Regions from separate parts of the Pseudoalteromonas sp. GW168-MNA-CIBAN-0100 genome, predicted to be linked through region 3. Evidence: predicted binding sites of a transcription regulator. Region 3 holds the regulator's gene; each other region holds the start of a gene.
The links. Region 3 encodes sigma-54, which starts transcription at its own class of promoters, with help from an activator protein. Its sites were predicted from a motif close to GTTGGCACGNNNNTNGNNT; they were not measured.
Positions count from the first base shown of each region.

Region 1: glnA (glutamate--ammonia ligase) is a predicted target of sigma-54. The motif match lies at 4,737-4,755, and genes of this name have one in related genera.
Region 2: AAEY62_RS11220 (flagellar basal body rod protein FlgF) is a predicted target of sigma-54. The motif match lies at 2,033-2,051, and genes of this name have one in related genera.

Region 1 is NZ_JBEOOL010000008.1:79,714-85,909, reverse strand. It holds gene AAEY62_RS06725 (cyclic nucleotide-binding domain-containing protein) at 1-57, opposite strand, end outside; gene ntrC (nitrogen regulation protein NR(I)) at 87-1,472, opposite strand; gene glnL (nitrogen regulation protein NR(II)) at 1,487-2,557, opposite strand; gene AAEY62_RS06710 (DUF4124 domain-containing protein) at 2,640-3,161, opposite strand; gene glnA (glutamate--ammonia ligase) at 3,275-4,681, opposite strand; gene typA (translational GTPase TypA) at 5,189-6,196, shown strand, end outside.
Region 2 is NZ_JBEOOL010000016.1:19,061-25,256, forward strand. It holds gene AAEY62_RS11210 (flagellar hook assembly protein FlgD) at 1-500, shown strand, start outside; gene flgE (flagellar hook protein FlgE) at 560-1,930, shown strand; gene AAEY62_RS11220 (flagellar basal body rod protein FlgF) at 2,088-2,831, shown strand; gene flgG (flagellar basal-body rod protein FlgG) at 2,853-3,641, shown strand; gene flgH (flagellar basal body L-ring protein FlgH) at 3,658-4,341, shown strand; gene AAEY62_RS11235 (flagellar basal body P-ring protein FlgI) at 4,353-5,447, shown strand; gene flgJ (flagellar assembly peptidoglycan hydrolase FlgJ) at 5,618-6,196, shown strand, end outside.
Region 3 is NZ_JBEOOL010000005.1:14,319-20,514, forward strand. It holds gene AAEY62_RS03940 (protein disulfide oxidoreductase) at 1-254, opposite strand, end outside; gene mgtE (magnesium transporter) at 311-1,669, opposite strand; gene AAEY62_RS03950 (HPr family phosphocarrier protein) at 1,800-2,072, opposite strand; gene rapZ (RNase adapter RapZ) at 2,115-2,960, opposite strand; gene ptsN (PTS IIA-like nitrogen regulatory protein PtsN) at 2,979-3,431, opposite strand; gene hpf (ribosome hibernation promoting factor) at 3,436-3,723, opposite strand; gene AAEY62_RS03970 (RNA polymerase factor sigma-54) at 3,749-5,248, opposite strand; gene lptB (LPS export ABC transporter ATP-binding protein) at 5,318-6,043, opposite strand; gene lptA (lipopolysaccharide transport periplasmic protein LptA) at 6,040-6,196, opposite strand, start outside.

The sequences.
Region 1 (6,196 bases), on a different contig from region 3:
CAGCCTGTTTATAATTTCCATTTGTTTAAACAAAGGAATATGTTCGATTAGCTTCATCAATAACCAAATGTGTTAAAAGCGTTTAATCAGCTAATATTGCGCTCTTTTAATTTTCGGGTCAACGTGTTGCGTCCCCAACCAATTTTTATAGCAGCATCTTGCTTATGACCAGAACAATTAGCCAGTGCGGTTTTAATTAAGCGAGTTTCTAGCTGGGCTTGAATGTCAGGCCAAATATTTTCTTTGCCTTGTTTAAGCTCTTGATTAAGCCATTGCTGAAACGCATCTAGCCAATCACCTTCTTCCTGGGTTGGCGAAGCATCCAGAATCTCTGGAGGTAAGTCTTGCTCGCTTACAAGCTCACCCGGTGCCATTACAGTAAGCCAGCGACAGGTGTTTTCTAATTGGCGTACATTGCCTGGCCAATTAAATAAGCGTAATTGCTCAGTTGCCTTAGGGCTCAGCACTTTGCTTTCTACTTGTAGCTCTTTAGCGCTTTTATGTAAAAAGTGTTGCGATAAGCTTTCTATATCTTCAGTACGCTCTCGAAGAGCAGGTAAACGTAGGCGCACAACATTAAGACGATGGAATAAATCATCCCTAAACTTGCCCTGTTTAACTAAATCTTCAAGGTTTTGGTGCGTAGCCGCAATAATACGCACATCTACTTTTATACTTTGATGGCCACCAACGCGATAAAACTCACCATCGGCAAGAACGCGTAATAAACGTGTTTGTACATCAAGTGGCATATCACCAATTTCATCTAAAAATAGTGTGCCGCCATTGGCTTGCTCAAAGCGGCCTTTACGCACGCTGTCGGCGCCCGTAAATGCGCCTTTTTCGTGGCCAAATAACTCTGACTCAACAAGCTCTTTTGGAATGGCTGCCATGTTAAGTGCAATAAATTGATTTTCTTTACGTGGGCTATGATTGTGCAGCGCACTGGCGACAAGTTCTTTACCTGTTCCAGATTCGCCATTTATTAATACGCTCATGCTAGAGGCCGATAGTTTACCTATCGCTCTAAACACTTCTTGCATTGCGGGCGCTTCACCAATTATGTGGGCACTTTTTGGTGGAGCTTGCTTGCGTTTAGTTTTTTTAGTGGAGTTTGCTCTGCATGCGCTTTCGACTAGCGCCACTGCTTCGTTTAAATCAAACGGCTTAGCGAGGTATTCAAAAGCACCTTTTTGGAATGCATTTACAGCTGAGTCTAAATCTGAGTGCGCAGTCATTATAATAACCGGCAGCCCAGGGTTTTGCTCTGCAATAAGTTCAAGCAACGCCATACCATCCATACCAGGCATTCGTACGTCAGAAACTAAAACAGTAGGTTGGCTAAACTTTAGGGCGCTTAGTACATCTTGCGCATTAGCAAAGCTCTCTGTGTTAAACCCTGCACGGGTTAGTGCTTTTTCAAGTACAAATCGAATAGAAGCATCATCATCTACAAGCCAAACTGTTTTCATGCAAACTCCAAACATTAATCTGCAAAGGGCAGATAGATATTAAATTCAGTATGTCCAGGCCAGCTATCACATTCTATATAGCCATCATGTTGATCTATCAGTGTTTGCGCTATTGAGAGTCCTAACCCAGAGCCACCTTCTTTATTGGTGATCATAGGGTAGAACAGTGTTTCGCGTACACTGGGATCAATACCTGGTCCGTTATCAGATATTTGGATCAACAAGGCTTTTTTAGGTGCTTTACCTGGGCGACGATGCTGATGATTAATGCGGGTTTTTATTGTTATTTCACCGCCATCTACAAGCGCCTGTTGGGCATTTCGAACAATGTTTAATACCACTTGCTGAATTTTGCCTTGATCAATGTATACATCAGGAATACTTGGGTCGTAATCTTTAACTAAGCTAATGTTAGAACAATTATCTAACGTACTTAGCCTTGCAACTGATTCAAGTGATTGATGTATATTGCCATACGATTTTTGCGGAAGTTGATTGGGTCCCAAAAGCCTATCTACTAGTTCGCGTAATCGGTCGGCTTGCTCAATGATGAGCTCAGCACATTGATCTCTTTCTTGTTGATCAACCTCATACTGCAATAACTGCGCCGCTCCGCGAATTCCACCTAAAGGATTTTTAATTTCGTGAGCTAAGCCTCTAATTAGGTTTCGGGCAGCTTGATATTGATGCATTTGATTAGACGCTTGGTCGTGCTTAATTTCGTCATCGGTTTGGCGCCACTCAAATAAAATATAAAGCGAGCCATTAAACTTAATTTGTCGTGTACTTACGGCTACTTTTGCATGGCGAGAATCGCTAAAAACCACGTCAGCTCTATGCTGCTGGCAATCTACGCCTTCAACTAATGAGTATTGTTCTATACGCTGTAAATCGATTGAATGGTAGTTAAAAAGGCTATCAAACGGTTGTTCTAACAAGCGCTTATTACCAAGGCCAAGCAGCTCGCTGGTACTGGTGTTGGCATATACAACGGTGAAGTTTTTATCAAGTAGCATGATAGCGGTTGTTTGATTTTGCCAAATGGCATCGAGTAGCTCAGGGCTAAAGTTTTTATTATTAATCATAGCTGCACCATTTTAGTGCGTGGATGTTTGCAAGCAAGTTATATGGTTAAATACACTGCTGCACGTTTAGTAATGCCCCAATTTAGTTACCTAGGTTTAGCCCTTTTCGGTGCATAAAAAATATGCAGGGTTCGCTTGTAGCAATAACTTGGTTTTTACTATTAAAAAGCTTTAATTGTAGTGTGTGCTGACCACGTTCTACATCTCTAATTGCAAAGGTTGAGCTGTCACTGGCTGGGCCGTGTGCTTTACCATCAATAAAAAGTTGTATAGTAAAACCCGTTTCAAAGCGTGGTTTTATTCGGCTAGTTACATAAACAGTGCCGGTATTTTCACGAATAGTCTGGTTATGATCAGGTGAGGAAATAGCAATACTAAAGGCCGCTTGTTGAGGCTGAGGTTGCTCGTCAAAAATGTCAGTATTTGTTGCAGGCATATTAAGATCTTGGCTGGTGAGTTTTACCTCTTGGGCCCCTTTATGAGGGGTGTCTGAGAACACTAATACGCCATTTTTATCTTTCCAAGCGTATATTTTTGTTTCACCGGCATAACCATAATTACTTAATCCTAAAGTAATTAATAGTAATAAAATCTTGTTATTCACTCTGCAGCCCTGCATTTTTATCGGTAACTTAACTTTAGTGGAGATTGACTAATTTTACCATTAAAAAAGCCCGCAAAGCGGGCTTGAGAACACACATATTTTTTACAGCTTAATTAACAGCTGTAGTACATTTCAAACTCAACTGGATGAGTTGTCATGTTAAGCTTTTCAACTTCTTTAGACTTAAGTTCGATGTAAGCATCGATTAAGTCATCAGTGAATACGCCACCTTGAGTTAAGAATTCACGGTCTGCGCTAAGTGCAGATAGTGCTTCGTCAAGTGATGCTGCAACAGTTGGAATTTCTGCTGCTTCTTCAGCTGGTAAGTCGTATAAATCTTTATCCATAGCATCGCCAGGATGGATCTTGTTTTTGATACCATCAAGGCCAGCCATAAGCATTGCTGAGAAAGCAAGGTATGGGTTAGCAGTTGGATCCGGGAAGCGTACTTCAATACGACGACCTTTTTCAGATGGAACCACTGGGATACGGATTGATGCAGAACGGTTACGTGCAGAGTATGCAAGCATAACTGGTGCTTCAAAACCTGGTACTAAACGTTTGTACGAGTTAGTAGACGCATTTGCAAAAGCGTTAATTGCTTTAGCATGCTTGATGATGCCGCCAATGTAGTAAAGTGCATCTTCAGAAAGACCGCCGTACTTATCACCAGCAAAAAGGTTTACACCATCTTTAGCAAGTGACTGGTGACAATGCATACCAGAACCGTTATCACCAACAACTGGCTTAGGCATAAACGTTGCTGTTTTACCGTATAAGTGAGCCATGTTATGGATAACATATTTCATTTCTTGAATTTCATCCGCTTTTAATACCATTGTATTAAAGCGAGTAGCGATTTCGTTTTGACCTGCTGTTGCTACTTCGTGGTGATGTGCTTCTACTACTTGGCCCATTTCTTCTAGAACTAGACACGTAGCTGAACGCCAATCTTGGAAGTCATCAACTGGAGCAACTGGGAAGTAACCGCCTTTAACACCTGGACGATGACCAGTGTTGCCATCTGCATATTCTTTATCTGAGTTCCAAGCAGCTTGCTTAGAATCAATTTTGTACATAGAACCAGACATATCTGATTTGTATTTAACATCGTCAAATACGAAAAATTCTGGCTCAGGGCCAAATAAAACAGTGTCTGCAATGCCTGTAGAACGCATGTAATCTTCAGCACGCTTAGCAACAGAACGCGGGTCGCGCTCATAGCCTTGTAGTGTAGAAGGCTCTACTACGTCACAACGTAAAATTAATGTCGCTTCTTCAGTGAAAGGGTCTAGTTTGATTGACTCAGGAACTGGCATTAATACCATGTCTGATTCGTTTATGCCTTTCCAGCCTGCAATTGAAGAACCGTCGAACATTTTACCGTCTTCGAAAAAATCTTCATCAACTTGGTGATGAGGAATCGATACATGTTGCTCTTTACCCTTAGTGTCAGTAAAGCGTAAATCAATGAACTTGACGTCATTTTCTTTAATAAAATCTAAAACCGATTGTGACATGTGTCCTCCAACTATTGGGTTTTGTTATTGCTGCATAATTGCTTTGGTATTTACTAAGCTGATTTTGTGCCATTATTGTAACTGGCTGTTTATAAATTAAAAAAATATCATTGCATCAAAATGGAATATATAAACGCACCATGTTGGTGCGTAAATATTCCATTTTAGTGCAAAATTTACAGAGCGTAATTTGTTGTTAATTTAATCAGCTGAAATTAGCATAACCTAAATGCAAAAGAGTAACAAAAAGATCAGAAAAATAGTCAAAAAGACTGTTTTTCAAAAAAATATTGAAATTTAATTCATATAATTGTCATATATAAAACAGATACTTAGTAAAAGTATTGAGAAAGTTTTAAAATATGTATTGGATAAACTTTCATCCATGTCATTAATGAGGGATAATATGCGCCCTTTTAAATCCTATGCTGGGACATCTCGCGAAAGCGTGGATGAGTGCGTAGATCTTGCAGGATCATTGAGAATTTAATTTCTCTGAGTAAATATATGAGCATCGAAAAGTTAAGAAATATAGCGATTATCGCGCACGTTGACCACGGTAAAACAACTCTGGTTGACAAACTACTTGAGCAATCAGGTACATTAGAAACACGCGGCGGTAACGAAGAGCGCGTGATGGACTCAAACGACATTGAGAAAGAACGTGGTATTACCATTTTGGCTAAAAACACAGCCATCTCTTGGAACGACTACCATATCAATATCGTAGATACTCCGGGACACGCCGATTTCGGTGGTGAAGTTGAACGCGTACTTTCGATGGCTGACTCAGTATTATTACTTGTTGATGCTCAAGAAGGTCCAATGCCACAAACGCGTTTCGTTACGCAAAAGGCATTCGCGCAAGGCTTAAAGCCAATCGTAGTTATCAATAAAATTGATAAGCCAGGTTCACGTCCTGATTGGGTTATGGATCAAATCTTTGATTTATTCGACAACCTTGGCGCAACTGACGAACAGTTAGACTTTAAAGTAATCTACGCTTCAGCTATCAACGGCTGGGCAACACTAGATTTAGACGAGCCATCAGACAACATGGAACCTATGTTCAAGATGATCGTTGACGAAGTATCACCACCGGATGCAGATCCTGAAGGTGACTTCCAAATGCAAATTTCTCAACTAGATTACAACTCTTATGTTGGTGTAGTTGGTATTGGTCGTATTAAACGTGGTTCTGTTGCTCCTAACCAACAAGTTACTATTATCAGTGCTGATGGCACTACACGTAATGGTAAAATTGGCGCAGTACAAAGCTACCTAGGTCTTGAACGTATCGAAACTGACAGAGCTTACGCTGGTAACATCGTAACTGTAACAGGTATTGGTGAGCTTAAGATTTCTGATACAGTTTGTTTCCCAGGAAACGTTGAAGCATTACCACCATTAAGTGTTGATGAGCCAACTGTAACAATGACATTCTCTGTAAATAACTCACCTTTCTGTGGTAAAGAAGGTAAGTTTGTAACGTCACGTAATATCCGTGAACGTTTA
Region 2 (6,196 bases), on a different contig from region 3:
CTCAAATGACTAGTTTCACAATGGCGCAAGGCATCAGCGATTTAAATTCAAATTTTGATAGCTTAGCGTCTTCTATGACATCAAATTCAGCATTGCAAGCATCAACACTTGTTGGCAAGCAAGCTTTACTTGAGTCAAACACCCTGGATTTAAATGAAACGGGTGATGCCAGAGGCTCTGCAGTGGCAGAAGAAGCCGTTGATAACTTAAAAATTAAAGTGACAGATGCATCAGGTCAGCTAGTAAGAACTATTGATATGGGTTCTCAATCAGCAGGTGCAGTACGTTTTGCGTGGGATGGCAAAAATGAAGCCGGTGAGCGTTTACCTGAAGGTGAATACTCAGTAACCGCCGAAGGAAGTACTGACGGCGAATTTTCAAGCTTGCCCATTGCTACATTCAAGAACATTGAAAGCGTTAATATTAATGGCTCAAGTGGCATTATTATTAACACTAAAGAAGGTGCGGTTAGGCTGACAGATGTAGCAGAAATCGCGTAATAAATTTTAGTATTTTTCGCCTGCTAGCAGGCCACAGACTAACAGGTTAGAGGTGAATTATGAGCTTCAATATTGCATTAACCGGCCTTGCTGCCGCGCAAAAAGATTTAGACGTAACGGCAAATAATATTGCAAACGTTAATACCACAGGTTTTAAAGAGTCACGCGCTGAGTTTGCCGATGTTTACGCTTCATCAGTATTTAGCTCTGGTAAGACTAAAAATGGTGACGGTGTGCAAACAACCATGGTTGCGCAGCAGTTTCATCAAGGCTCACTACAATTTACAAATAACTCACTTGATTTAGCAATCACTGGTGAAGGTTATTTTGCGATGACCGACGATTTATCTTCGCAAGATTTAACATATACACGTGCAGGTGCATTTAAGCTTAACCAAGATAACTTTATGGTTGACGCAAAAGGTAACTTTTTACAAGCATTCCCAGTTGATTCATCTACAGGTGATACAACGTCGGTAAGTTTGAGCACAACTGATCCAATTCAAATCCCTGATTCGTCTGGTTCACCTCGCGCAACAGAAAATGTATTTTTGTCGTTTAACTTAGATGCAACGGCGGATCCAACAGGTCTAGATTTTGACCCTGCTTCTAGTGGTACTTATAACTCATCTACGTCAACAACGGTATATGATTCACTAGGTGAACCACATATTTTACAATACTTTTTTGCTAAAGAAGATGATGCCGCAGCAGGTGGTACAGATAACAGTTGGGAAGTATACGCAACACTCGATGGCAAAGTAGTTGATGGCACAACTGGTGGAGAACAAACAACGACACCTTATACACCACTAACTACCCTAGGTTTTAACTCAAGTGGTTTACCATCAACAACAGGTGGTGTGGCAAATACAAATACAACTACTTTTGATGAAATACTGCTACCAGCGGGTTCTGGTGCTGGTTTATCAACATTACTAGACAATGGTGCAACTTTCCCAGGTACTGGTATTGAGCTTAACTGGCGCGATGAAAATAACACGGCAGGACGTATCCCAACTCAGTATTCAAGTGGTTTTGAAGTAAAAGCACTCGATCAAGATGGCTCAACAGTTGGTCGTTTAGCCGGAATTGATATTGGCACAGACGGTAAAATTGTCGCTTCTTACAGTAATGGTGACTCAACATTCCTAGGCCAAGTGGCTATGGTACGTTTTCCAAATTCACAAGGGTTATCACAAGTGGGTGATACAAGCTGGAAGCAAAGTATTGATTCAGGTGAACCTGTAGCGGGTGAAGCTGGTTCGGGTACATTTGGTGGAATTAACTCATCAGCGCTTGAGCAATCAAATACAAACCTTACTAATGAACTAGTAGACTTAATTACTGCACAGCGTAATTACCAAGCAAACTCACGTGCGCTTGAAGTTAACTCAACTATTCAGCAAAGTATTTTGCAGATTCGATAAGCTAAACCTCATTAAATATATTAGGCTGCATTTTTGCAGCCTTTTTTATAAGTCCTCTTTGTAAGCCCTTCTAAATACCTCTCAATGTTGCGTCAAATTTAATCTGGCACCTATTTTGCATTTATAAGTTCAGAGATTTTTTATGTGAGTCGATACTATGGACAAAATGGTCTACATTGCGGCCTCTGGCGCTAAGCAAAGCCTACAAGGGCTTGCTTTAAAAGCCAATAATTTGGCAAATGCAAATACAACGGGTTTTAAAGCTGACTTTGCGCAGGCGCGTTCTATGCAAGCGTTTGGCGAAGGTTTGCCTACACGTGTATTTTCAATGCAAGAGCGTCCGGGTTCAAACATGGTATCGGGTGGCATTGTTCAAACCGGGCGAGACTTAGATATTGCGATGAGCGATAACGCATGGCTTGCTGTGCAAGATGCCTCCGGTAATGAAGCTTACACAAAAGTGGGTACGTTAAACGTTACAGCTCAAGGCATGCTCGTAACCAGCCACGGTCGTCAAGTTATTGGCGAAGGGGGACCTGTTATATTACCCGTCCCAGTCGAAAAAATAGGGTTTAGCCAAGATGGCGCTATTCAAGTTCGACCACAAGGCGCCCCCGCTAACTTTTTAGAAGAAATAGACACGCTTAGAGTGGTAGAAGCAAATAGCTCACAGCTCGAAAAAGGTAACGATGGTTTATTTAGACCAAAAGCAAATGTAACAGTAGATACCTCTGCCAATGTAAAAGTTTTAAGTGGTTCGCTTGAAATGTCAAATGTGAACCCTGTTCACGAAATGGTCGACATGATAAGCCACCAGCGCCAATTTGAATTACAAGTGAAATTAATGAAAACAGCTGAAGAAATTGACGAGCGTCAAGATCAGTTATTACGCATAGTTTAACTTTAAAATGAGGACACGATTATGAATCCAGCATTGTGGATCAGTAAAACTGGGCTAGACGCTCAACAAACCGATATATCGGTTATCTCAAATAACTTAGCGAATGCGAGTACTGTAGGTTACAAAAAAAGCCGCGCTATATTTGAAGATTTACTTTATCAAAATATTAATCAACCAGGTGGTCGTTCATCGCAAGATACCGAAATGCCATCGGGCCTAATGCTAGGTGCGGGTGCTAAAGTTGTAGCTAACCAAAAAGAGTTTACGCAAGGCAACATGTTGACCACCGAAAACTCACTAGATTGGATGATTTCTGGTGAAGGTTTTTTTGAAGTACTGCAACCAGATGGCAATATTGCTTACTCGCGCAACGGTCAGTTTACTACTGATGGCGATGGCCGAATTGTAACATCGGGCGCTGGTTATGTTATTCAGCCAGAAATGAATGTACCTGATGATGCGCAATCAATTACGGTTTCGCAAGACGGCGAAGTATCTGTGCGTGTTGCAGGTCAAGCCGATAACGTGGTCATTGGTCAGCTGACTATTAGTGACTTTATTAATCCGTCGGGTCTTGAGCCAATCGGTCAAAATCTTTATACCGAAACCGCTGTAAGTGGTGCGCCGGTACAAGGTAACCCGGGTGTTGAAGGGTTAGGTAGCATTATTCAAGGCTCACTCGAAACTTCAAACGTAAATGTAACTGAAGAGCTAGTAAATCTAATAGAAACTCAGCGTATTTACGAAATGAACTCAAAAGTAATTTCGGCCGTTGACGAAATGATGAGTTATATCAATCAACAGCTTTAATAGAGTAGGGGGAATTATGCGTAATATTATTTTATTTACAGCGGGCACATTATTTTTAAGTGGCTGTATGTCTACGCAAAATAGTGAAGTAGTGCAGGACGACCCTTACTACGCACCTATGTACCCCGAGCCTATTTTAGAGCCGCTGGTAGCCACAGGTTCATTGTTTAATACTCATACATCAAACGACTTATATTCTGATAAAAAAGCGCTACGTACTGGCGATATAATTACGGTTAAATTGCAAGAGTCTACTCAAGCAACAAAAGCCGCTAAAACAGAAACAGACAAAGAAACCGACGCAAGCTTAGACCCCGTTATTGGATTAGGTGGTCTACCTGTAAATATAGGTGGCGATAGTATTCAGTTTGGTATTGGCAGTGATTCGTCGTTTACAGGCGATTCAAAATCAAACCAATCAAACAGCTTAGTGGGCGATATTTCGGTTAATGTAATGCGCGTTTTACCTAACGGTAATTTAGTTATACGCGGCGAAAAATGGCTAACGCTTAATACCGGCGAAGAGTTTATTCGTTTAGAAGGGCTAGTACGCCCTCAAGACGTAAGCGCCGATAATACGGTTGAATCAAATCGTATTGCTAATGCACGTATTCAATACTCAGGTAAAGGGCAAACGCAAGAAGCGCAAAGTCCTGGTTGGCTTACACGTTTCTTTAGCAGTTCGCTGTTTCCATTTTAGAGGGTAACAACATGAATAGCCTTAAAGCTTTATGTTTAGTTGTGTTATTAGGTTGGCAGTTTACTGCCAGTGCTGAGCGCATAAAAGATGTGTCTATGGTTGAAGGCGTACGCTCTAACCAATTAGTTGGTTATGGCTTAGTGGTTGGTTTACCAGGCACTGGCGAGCAAAACTCATATACACAACAAAGTTTTAGAGGCATGTTGAACAGCTTTGGTATTACGCTACCTTCAACTCAAAGTCCTAAAATTAAAAATGTTGCCGCTGTTGCTGTGCATGCAGAATTACCCGCATTTAGAAAGCCCGGGCAAACAATAGATATTACGGTTTCTTCCATTGGTAGTGCAGGCAGTTTACGTGGTGGTACTTTACTACAAACTTTTTTAAAGGGTGTAGACGGTAACGTGTATGCAATTGCACAAGGTAGTTTAATTGTGGGAGGCCTAGGCGTAGAGGGCCTTGATGGAAGTAGAGTCGTAATTAATACTCCTACAGTTGGACGAATTCCCAATGGCGCAACAGTTGAACGCACCGTAGAAAGCCCGTTTATGCAAGGCGATTACATTACCTTCAACTTAAACCGCCCAGACTTTACAACGGCAAAACGCCTAGAAAAAACAATTAATGACTTAGTTGGCCCAAATAGTGCGCAGGCAATTGATTCTGTTTCTATTCGTGTCATAGCACCACGCGATGCATCCCAGCGTGTATCGTACTTATCAACACTCGAAAACTTAGAATTTAAGCCAGCTGACATGGCCGCTAAAATTATAGTTAACTCGCGTACAGGTACTATTGTTATTGGTAAAAATGTAACCCTACAGCCTGCTGCAGTGACCCATGGCGGTTTAACAGTCACCATTGCTGAGCAGCAAAATGTAGTGCAGCCAAATCCGCTAGCAAACGGTGATACAGTTGTCACACAGCAAAGCATTATTGATGTGAACCAAGACGACTCTCGTGCTTTTGTATTTAACCCAGGGGTAAGTCTTGACGATTTAGTTCGCGCAATTAACGAAGTAGGCGCAGCGCCTGGTGACTTAATGGCTATTTTAGAAGCGTTAAAAGAAGCGGGCGCAATTAATGGTCAGTTGATCGTTATTTAAAAACTCAAGCAAGTAACGTGTCACTCAAAGCTCTATATCTATTAAACAAAGATCTAGAGCTCTTTTATTTACAGCAACTTAAGTTTATTATTTTTATCTTCCTTGTTTTATCGGTAGTGGCTCAATTTTTGCATTTTTAACTGCATTATTCATTTTGTGTCAAAAAGCCGATGGAAACTAATCACCTCGATAAACAAAACTTTTTTGATTTAGGCAACTTAGATTCACTTCGTAAAGAAGCCTTAACGAGTGGCGATGCATCAACTGATGCTTCCAAAGCTGCGCTCAAAAAAGCGGCCGCACAATTTGAAGCTATTTTTACGCAAATGTTGCTCAAAGGAATGCGCAAAGCTAACGAAGCATTTGAAGATAAAGACAGTCCATTTAATTCAAGTGGCGTAAAGTTTTTTGAAGAAATGCACGATCAGCAACTTTCAACAGAGCTTTCATCAAATGGCTCGTTAGGCCTTGCCGATTTAATTGTTCAGCAGTTATCGCCTGAGTCTAAAAACTTTATGCCAGGCTCTGTACTTAGAACAACCAACGATATTTTTAGCGATACGCAAGTCGGATCCGCTCTTCCTCATGAGCAAAAAAATAAGCAATCCGATCTTATCGTTAAGAGTACTAAAGCCGATATTGCTGAGCCTAAGGTTAATACTGCAGAGTCTAAAACCGATAGCCCAACATTTAAAAATGCAGAAGAGTTTGTAAGTTCAGTGTGGGAACACGCTAAAACTGCAGCGCAA
Region 3 (6,196 bases):
CACCAAGTTCCCCAAAAATAGACAAGTGTTGGTTTATCTTGGCTCATTGCTGCTAAATCAATGTTTTGCCCTTTATAATCTATTAATTGTAATTGAGGATTTGCTGGCATAACAGGTTGTCGCCACCAATTTACAGCGTTATAAATTACGAAAAATATGAGACCATATATCAACACACTTTTTAATATTGATAGGCCTTTTTGTTTTGGCGTTTTTTTAGGTGTGTCTTTTTTATTTTTGGTATCCGTTGTCATAGTTGCAGCTTTACCCTAAGTGTTTTTTACTTTAGTTATTTGCAAAAGTTTCTAATTTAAACCAGCAACCAAGTAGCAGTACCTAAAAAGGCGAATATACCCACAATATCTGTCACCGTGGTTAGCACCACACTCCCTGCAAGTGCTGGGTCTATATTCATTCTTTTAAGAATAATAGGGATACTCGCACCAGCAACACCTGCCACCACTAAGTTCATAAACATAGCGAAGGCGAGTACGCCACCAAGCATAAAGTCCCACTGCCATAGGGCAATAACACCTGCAATTAACAACGACCACAAAACACCGTTTAACGCGCCAATAGCAAGCTCTTTCATCATCAAGAAACGTTGGTTTGTTTGATTTATATGACCTACCGCAATACCACGAATAACAAGCGTTAATGATTGGCTACCTGCAACACCGCCCATAGAAGGGACAATACCGTTAAGTACAGCTAAAATAGGTAAAACATCTAAAGTGCCTTCAAAAAAGCTAGCTACAAAAGCAGCTGCAAGTGCAGTTAGTAAGTTGACACCTAACCAAACTGAGCGTTTTTTAGAGCTTTTTAGTACTGGCGCAAAGGTATCTTCTTCATCATCAAGGCCGGCTAAGCCCAATAAACTATGCTCAGCATCTTCGCGGATTACGTCAACGATGTCATCGATAGTGACACGACCAAGGAGCTGATCGTTATCATCAACTACGGGGGCCGATATCCAATTATGACGTTCAAATAATTGCGCGACTTCACTTTCATCCATAGAGATTGGAATGGATTCACAATCTTCATCCATTAAATCGCGAACAATTTTTTCTGGCGGGTTAGTTAATAATGTACTTAGCGATAAAGCGCCTATAAAGCAGTTATGCTTATCAACAACGTACAAGTCATCGGTACCTTCTGGCAACTCACCGCGTAGCCTAATATACCTAAGTACAACATCGAGCGTAACGTCAGGGCGAATGGTCACCGTATCGGTGTTCATTAGCGCGCCAGCAGAACGCTCTTGATACGAAAGTGCTTGTGTTGCACGTTCACGGTCTTGAATGTCCATCGCGCTAACAACGTCTTTATAAACGGTGTCTGGCAGACTACGTAATACTTCACCTAAGTCATCGTGGCCCATATCTTCTGTTGCGGCTGCAATGTGCTTAGGTTCCATTTGGGCAATAATGCCTAAACGAACATCTTCTGATAGTTCTTCAAGAACATCGCCTTGCACATCAGGATCAACCAACTGCCAAAGGAGTCGGCGAATTTTATGCGGTGATGATTCTAATAATAATGCGGTATCACAAGGAGCTGTTTTTGCGAGCATGCGCCTAACTTGAACAAATTGACCACTATTGAGTGACTTAGTCACCTGTTTTAGTTGCTGTAGTGGGTAATCTTGTTCAAAAGCTTCAGGCATTGGCGTCCTTTATAAATTTTTATATTATTTTATGGGGAGAGGTGAGTTAACTGGCGTCACTAACCGTATTTATTTTATATATCTGTTTTAGTTGGGGCATTAGTAATGCGAGCATTATTTTTATAACTGTTTATTCTTGTTCATTAAAACGTTGTGCTATTAATTCTCCAACAGCATGTAAAGCTTGCTCAGAATCGGGGCCTTTGCATACAACTTTTACTTCTTTGCCTTGGCTACTTTCAAGTAACATTAGTGCAAGTACGCTATCGCCTGCAGCTTCTTTGTCATCTTGAAATAATGTAATTGTCGCATCAAACTGCACAGCCAATTGGGCAAGCACGGTGGCTGCTCTGGCATGCAATCCTAATTTGTTTTTTATTAAAAAAGTGTCTTCACAATGCATAACTTACTCTACCTAAGCTGAACAGGTGATTATTCAGCTATATTATTTTTCTTGTTCGCGATGGCGAATTTTCACATTGGGATGTGTCATTGCAAAACTTTCACCGATAGTTTGCGCTAAATATACAGAGCGATGTTGTCCGCCTGTACACCCAATGGCAATGGTTAAATAACTGCGGTTATTTCGCTCTAAGTGCGGTAACCACGTTTGTACAAATGTTTGAATTTGCCATGTGAATTTTTGCACTATACTGTGATTGGCCAAATAATCTTTAACGGGTTGATCTAACCCATTTAAAGGTTTTAATTCAGGTTCCCAATGTGGATTTGGTAAAAAGCGTGCATCAAATACGTAATCTGCTTCTTTTGGTATGCCGTGTTTAAAACCAAACGATTCAAAAGTGACAATCAGTTGTTTATCTTTTTTACCTAAAATCTTTTCACGAATAGATTCAGCGAGTTGATGAACACTCAAATCAGTCGTGTCTATCATAAAGTCGGCGCGGGTGATTAATACATCAAGTAATTCTTTTTCTTTTTTGATGGCTAAATCAAGAGGCAACGAGTCAATTGATAGTGGGTGTAATCTACGAGTTTCAGAAAAACGTTTTATCAATGTTTGATCGTCGCTATCTAAATAAAATAACGTAGGGTTTGCAAAGCCTGGCAAGTATTCAAGAATATCGTTAAATTCATCTTGTTGTTTAGGGATGTTCCGTACATCAATGCTAACAGCAATTTTATCGTAGCTATCAGACACACTGCGAACTAATGAAGGAAGCAAGTTAACTGGAATATTATCTACGCAATAATAACCTAAATCTTCTACAATGCGTAAAGCAACCGACTTTCCAGAACCAGAACGGCCGCTTATGATAATTAACTCCATTTAACACCCTTTATAAAACTATGATTGATTGACAATAACTTGGTAAAGCTCAGTATCTGATTTTGCACTGCGTAACTGTTTACAAAAATCTTTGTTGTTTAGTTTATCAGCAATGGTTGCTAGAGTCTTTAAGTGCTGCTGGTTATCGCCATCTGGTACGATGAGTGCGACGAAAATATCAACAGGGCGATTATCGATTGCATCAAAATTTATTGGAGTTTCGCTAACGAGTACTAAAGCCAAAGGCTCTTCTGCACCGCTCATTCTTCCATGAGGAATGGCAATGCCACGCCCTATACCTGTACTACCCAATTTTTCTCTGCTCATTAAAGCATTAAGAATATCTTGTTGCGGTAAATACGGAAGTTTGTCGTGAGCAAGTTCGCTAATGAACTCTAAAATTCTTTTTTTGCTATTAAAAAGGACCGCAGCTTTGCTGCAGTCCTGGCATATAAGTGAGCTTAATTTCATCATATTAGTGTCGAGCAAGCTTCTCTTTGTGTTTAATTACTTGTCGATCGAGCTTGTCGATCAACGAGTCAATGGCGGCATACATATCTTGATGTTCTGTAGAGGCAAATAACTCAGCACCGCTTACGTGTATGGTGGCTTCTGCTTTTTGATTTAATTTTTCTACATCGAGAATGACATGAACATTATTAATATGATCAGAGTGTCTTTCTAGCTTCGCAAATTTGGTATTAATATAGTCTCTTAGTGAATCGGTTAATTCTACGTGACGACCAGTTAAGTTTAGTTGCATAAGCATTACCCTCTTTTTTTGCGTCTTAAATCAAACTTTTACGTTGATTTGACGGTGGAATAGCCAGAGATTCGCGGTATTTTGCGATTGTACGTCTCGCTACTTTAATTCCTTGCTCAGCCAATATATCCGCTATTTTGCTATCACTCAATGGTTTTGCTGAGTTTTCTGCTGCGATTAATTTTCGGATAAGCGCACGGATTGCTGTAGATGAACATTCACCACCGTTTTCGGTGCTTACATGGCTTGAGAAAAAGTATTTAAGCTCAAATATACCACGGGGTGTGTGCATATACTTTTGGGTTGTTACGCGCGAAATTGTTGATTCGTGCATTTCTACCATTTCAGCAACATCATTTAAAACCATTGGTTTCATGGCTTCAGGACCGTGTTCAAAAAAGCCTTGTTGTTGCTTAACAATACAATTTGTTACTTTTAATAGCGTGTCGTTTCTACTTTCTAAGCTTTTAATAAACCATTTAGCTTCTTGTAAATGCGAGCGAATAAACTGGCTGTCACCACTGGATTTTACAGTGCGAGACATTGCCGCGTATTGGCTATTAACACGAATTTTAGGCATGCTGTCTGGGTTTAACTCAACAACCCAGCGGCCTTTAATTTTTTTAACTGACACATCAGGAATAACATACTCAGATTCTTCTCTTACAATAGTATCTGCAGGTTTAGGGCTTAGAGTATGTATTAATGTCATTACTTCCTTAAGCTCTTCTTCTTTGAGCTTAGTTTTCTTCATTAATGTACGATAGTCACGAGCAGCTAATAAATCAATATGCTCGGTTAAAATCATTTTTGTTTCATTAATGTAAGGTGTTTCTTTATCAAACTGGTTAAGCTGAATACACAAACACTCTTGTAAACTACGTGCAGCAATACCAACAGGATCAAACAGTTGGATGCGTTTTAATACAGCTTCAATTTCATCAAGTTCGACTTCGTTATCATCTTCGTTTTCTTGATTAAAGCTTTCTAAAATCTCTTCGCAGCTTAGTGTTAAAATACCTGAATCATCGACGGCTTCTACAATCGCAATAGCAATAGCTTCGTCTGTAGGGCTAAATGGCGTTAGTTGTAACTGCCACATTAAATACTCATGGAGCGTTTCAGTAGAGGCGCCTTGGTATATTGATTCGTCTTCAGGCATCGGACCCGATGATGCTGCTGGGGCGGCACTCATGTACTCATCCCAACTAACATCCATAGCCATGTCGTCACTTAGCGTGTCTTTTGCAAGTGCTTCACCACTATCTTGTTCGTATTCACTTGGAGCATCATCGGCAGATGCGCTAACAGTTATGTCATCTGTATCTGCTTTTTGCTCGTTTTTACCTGCAGCGTCTTCTGAATAGTCTGCTTCTTCAACCTCTAATAGCGGGTTGCTGTCGAGAGCTTCTTGTATTTCTTGCTGGAGATCCAATGTACTGAGTTGCAACAAACGAATAGCTTGTTGCAGCTGTGGAGTCATTGTAAGTTGCTGGCCCATGCGCAGCTGTAGTGATTGCCTCATGTATCTCTAACAATCCTTTTATGTTGTTATAATTAATACTAGCAGATGCTTAAAGACATGGCGTAAATGTTACAGCCTAAATTGCTCGCCTAAGTAAACATCGCGTACTGTTTTATCATTTAATACGTGTTCTGGAGTACCTGATGCAATCAGCTCCCCATGAGAAACAATGTAGGCTTTTTCACAAACATCAAGGGTTTCTCTTACGTTATGATCGGTAATTAATACACCAATCCCACGATTTTTAAGATGTTCTATTATTTTCTTTATATCTAATACCGAAATCGGGTCAACACCTGCAAATGGTTCATCCAGTAATATAAATTTAGGATCTGCTGCCAGGGCACGTGCTATTTCAACACGACGACGTTCGCCTCCTGACAATGCCATACCTTGGCTATCACGAATGTGTTGTATGCTAAATTCATCTAATAATTTATCGAGAGTGTCTTCTCTAGCTTGTTTATTTAACTCTTTGCGCGTTTCTAAAATGGCCATTAAGTTTTGATAAACAGTCAGCTTTCTGAATATTGAAGACTCTTGCGGTAAGTAGCCAATGCCTAATCTAGCACGACTATGCATAGGTAAAAGAGTAATATCGTTATCGTCTATCGATATTTTACCTTTGTCGCTAGGTACAAGTCCTACTATCATATAAAACGTGGTGGTTTTACCTGCGCCGTTAGGGCCAAGTAAGCCAACAATACTGCCAGCTTTGACTTCAAGGCCGACGTTTTTTACAACTTCACGGCCTTTATAGCTCTTTGCTAATAGCTCTGCTTTTAATGTGCTCATGGTTGACCTTTGTCGCTTTTTTTACTTTTTTTAGTCTCGATTGGCACTAAAATTGTGTGAACGCGGTCAGTTGAGTTTTCATCTTTTTCGGCACTGATTAGCTGCTGCTCTATATCGTAGGTAATGCTTTTAGCATTTATTTTTTGTCCCGCT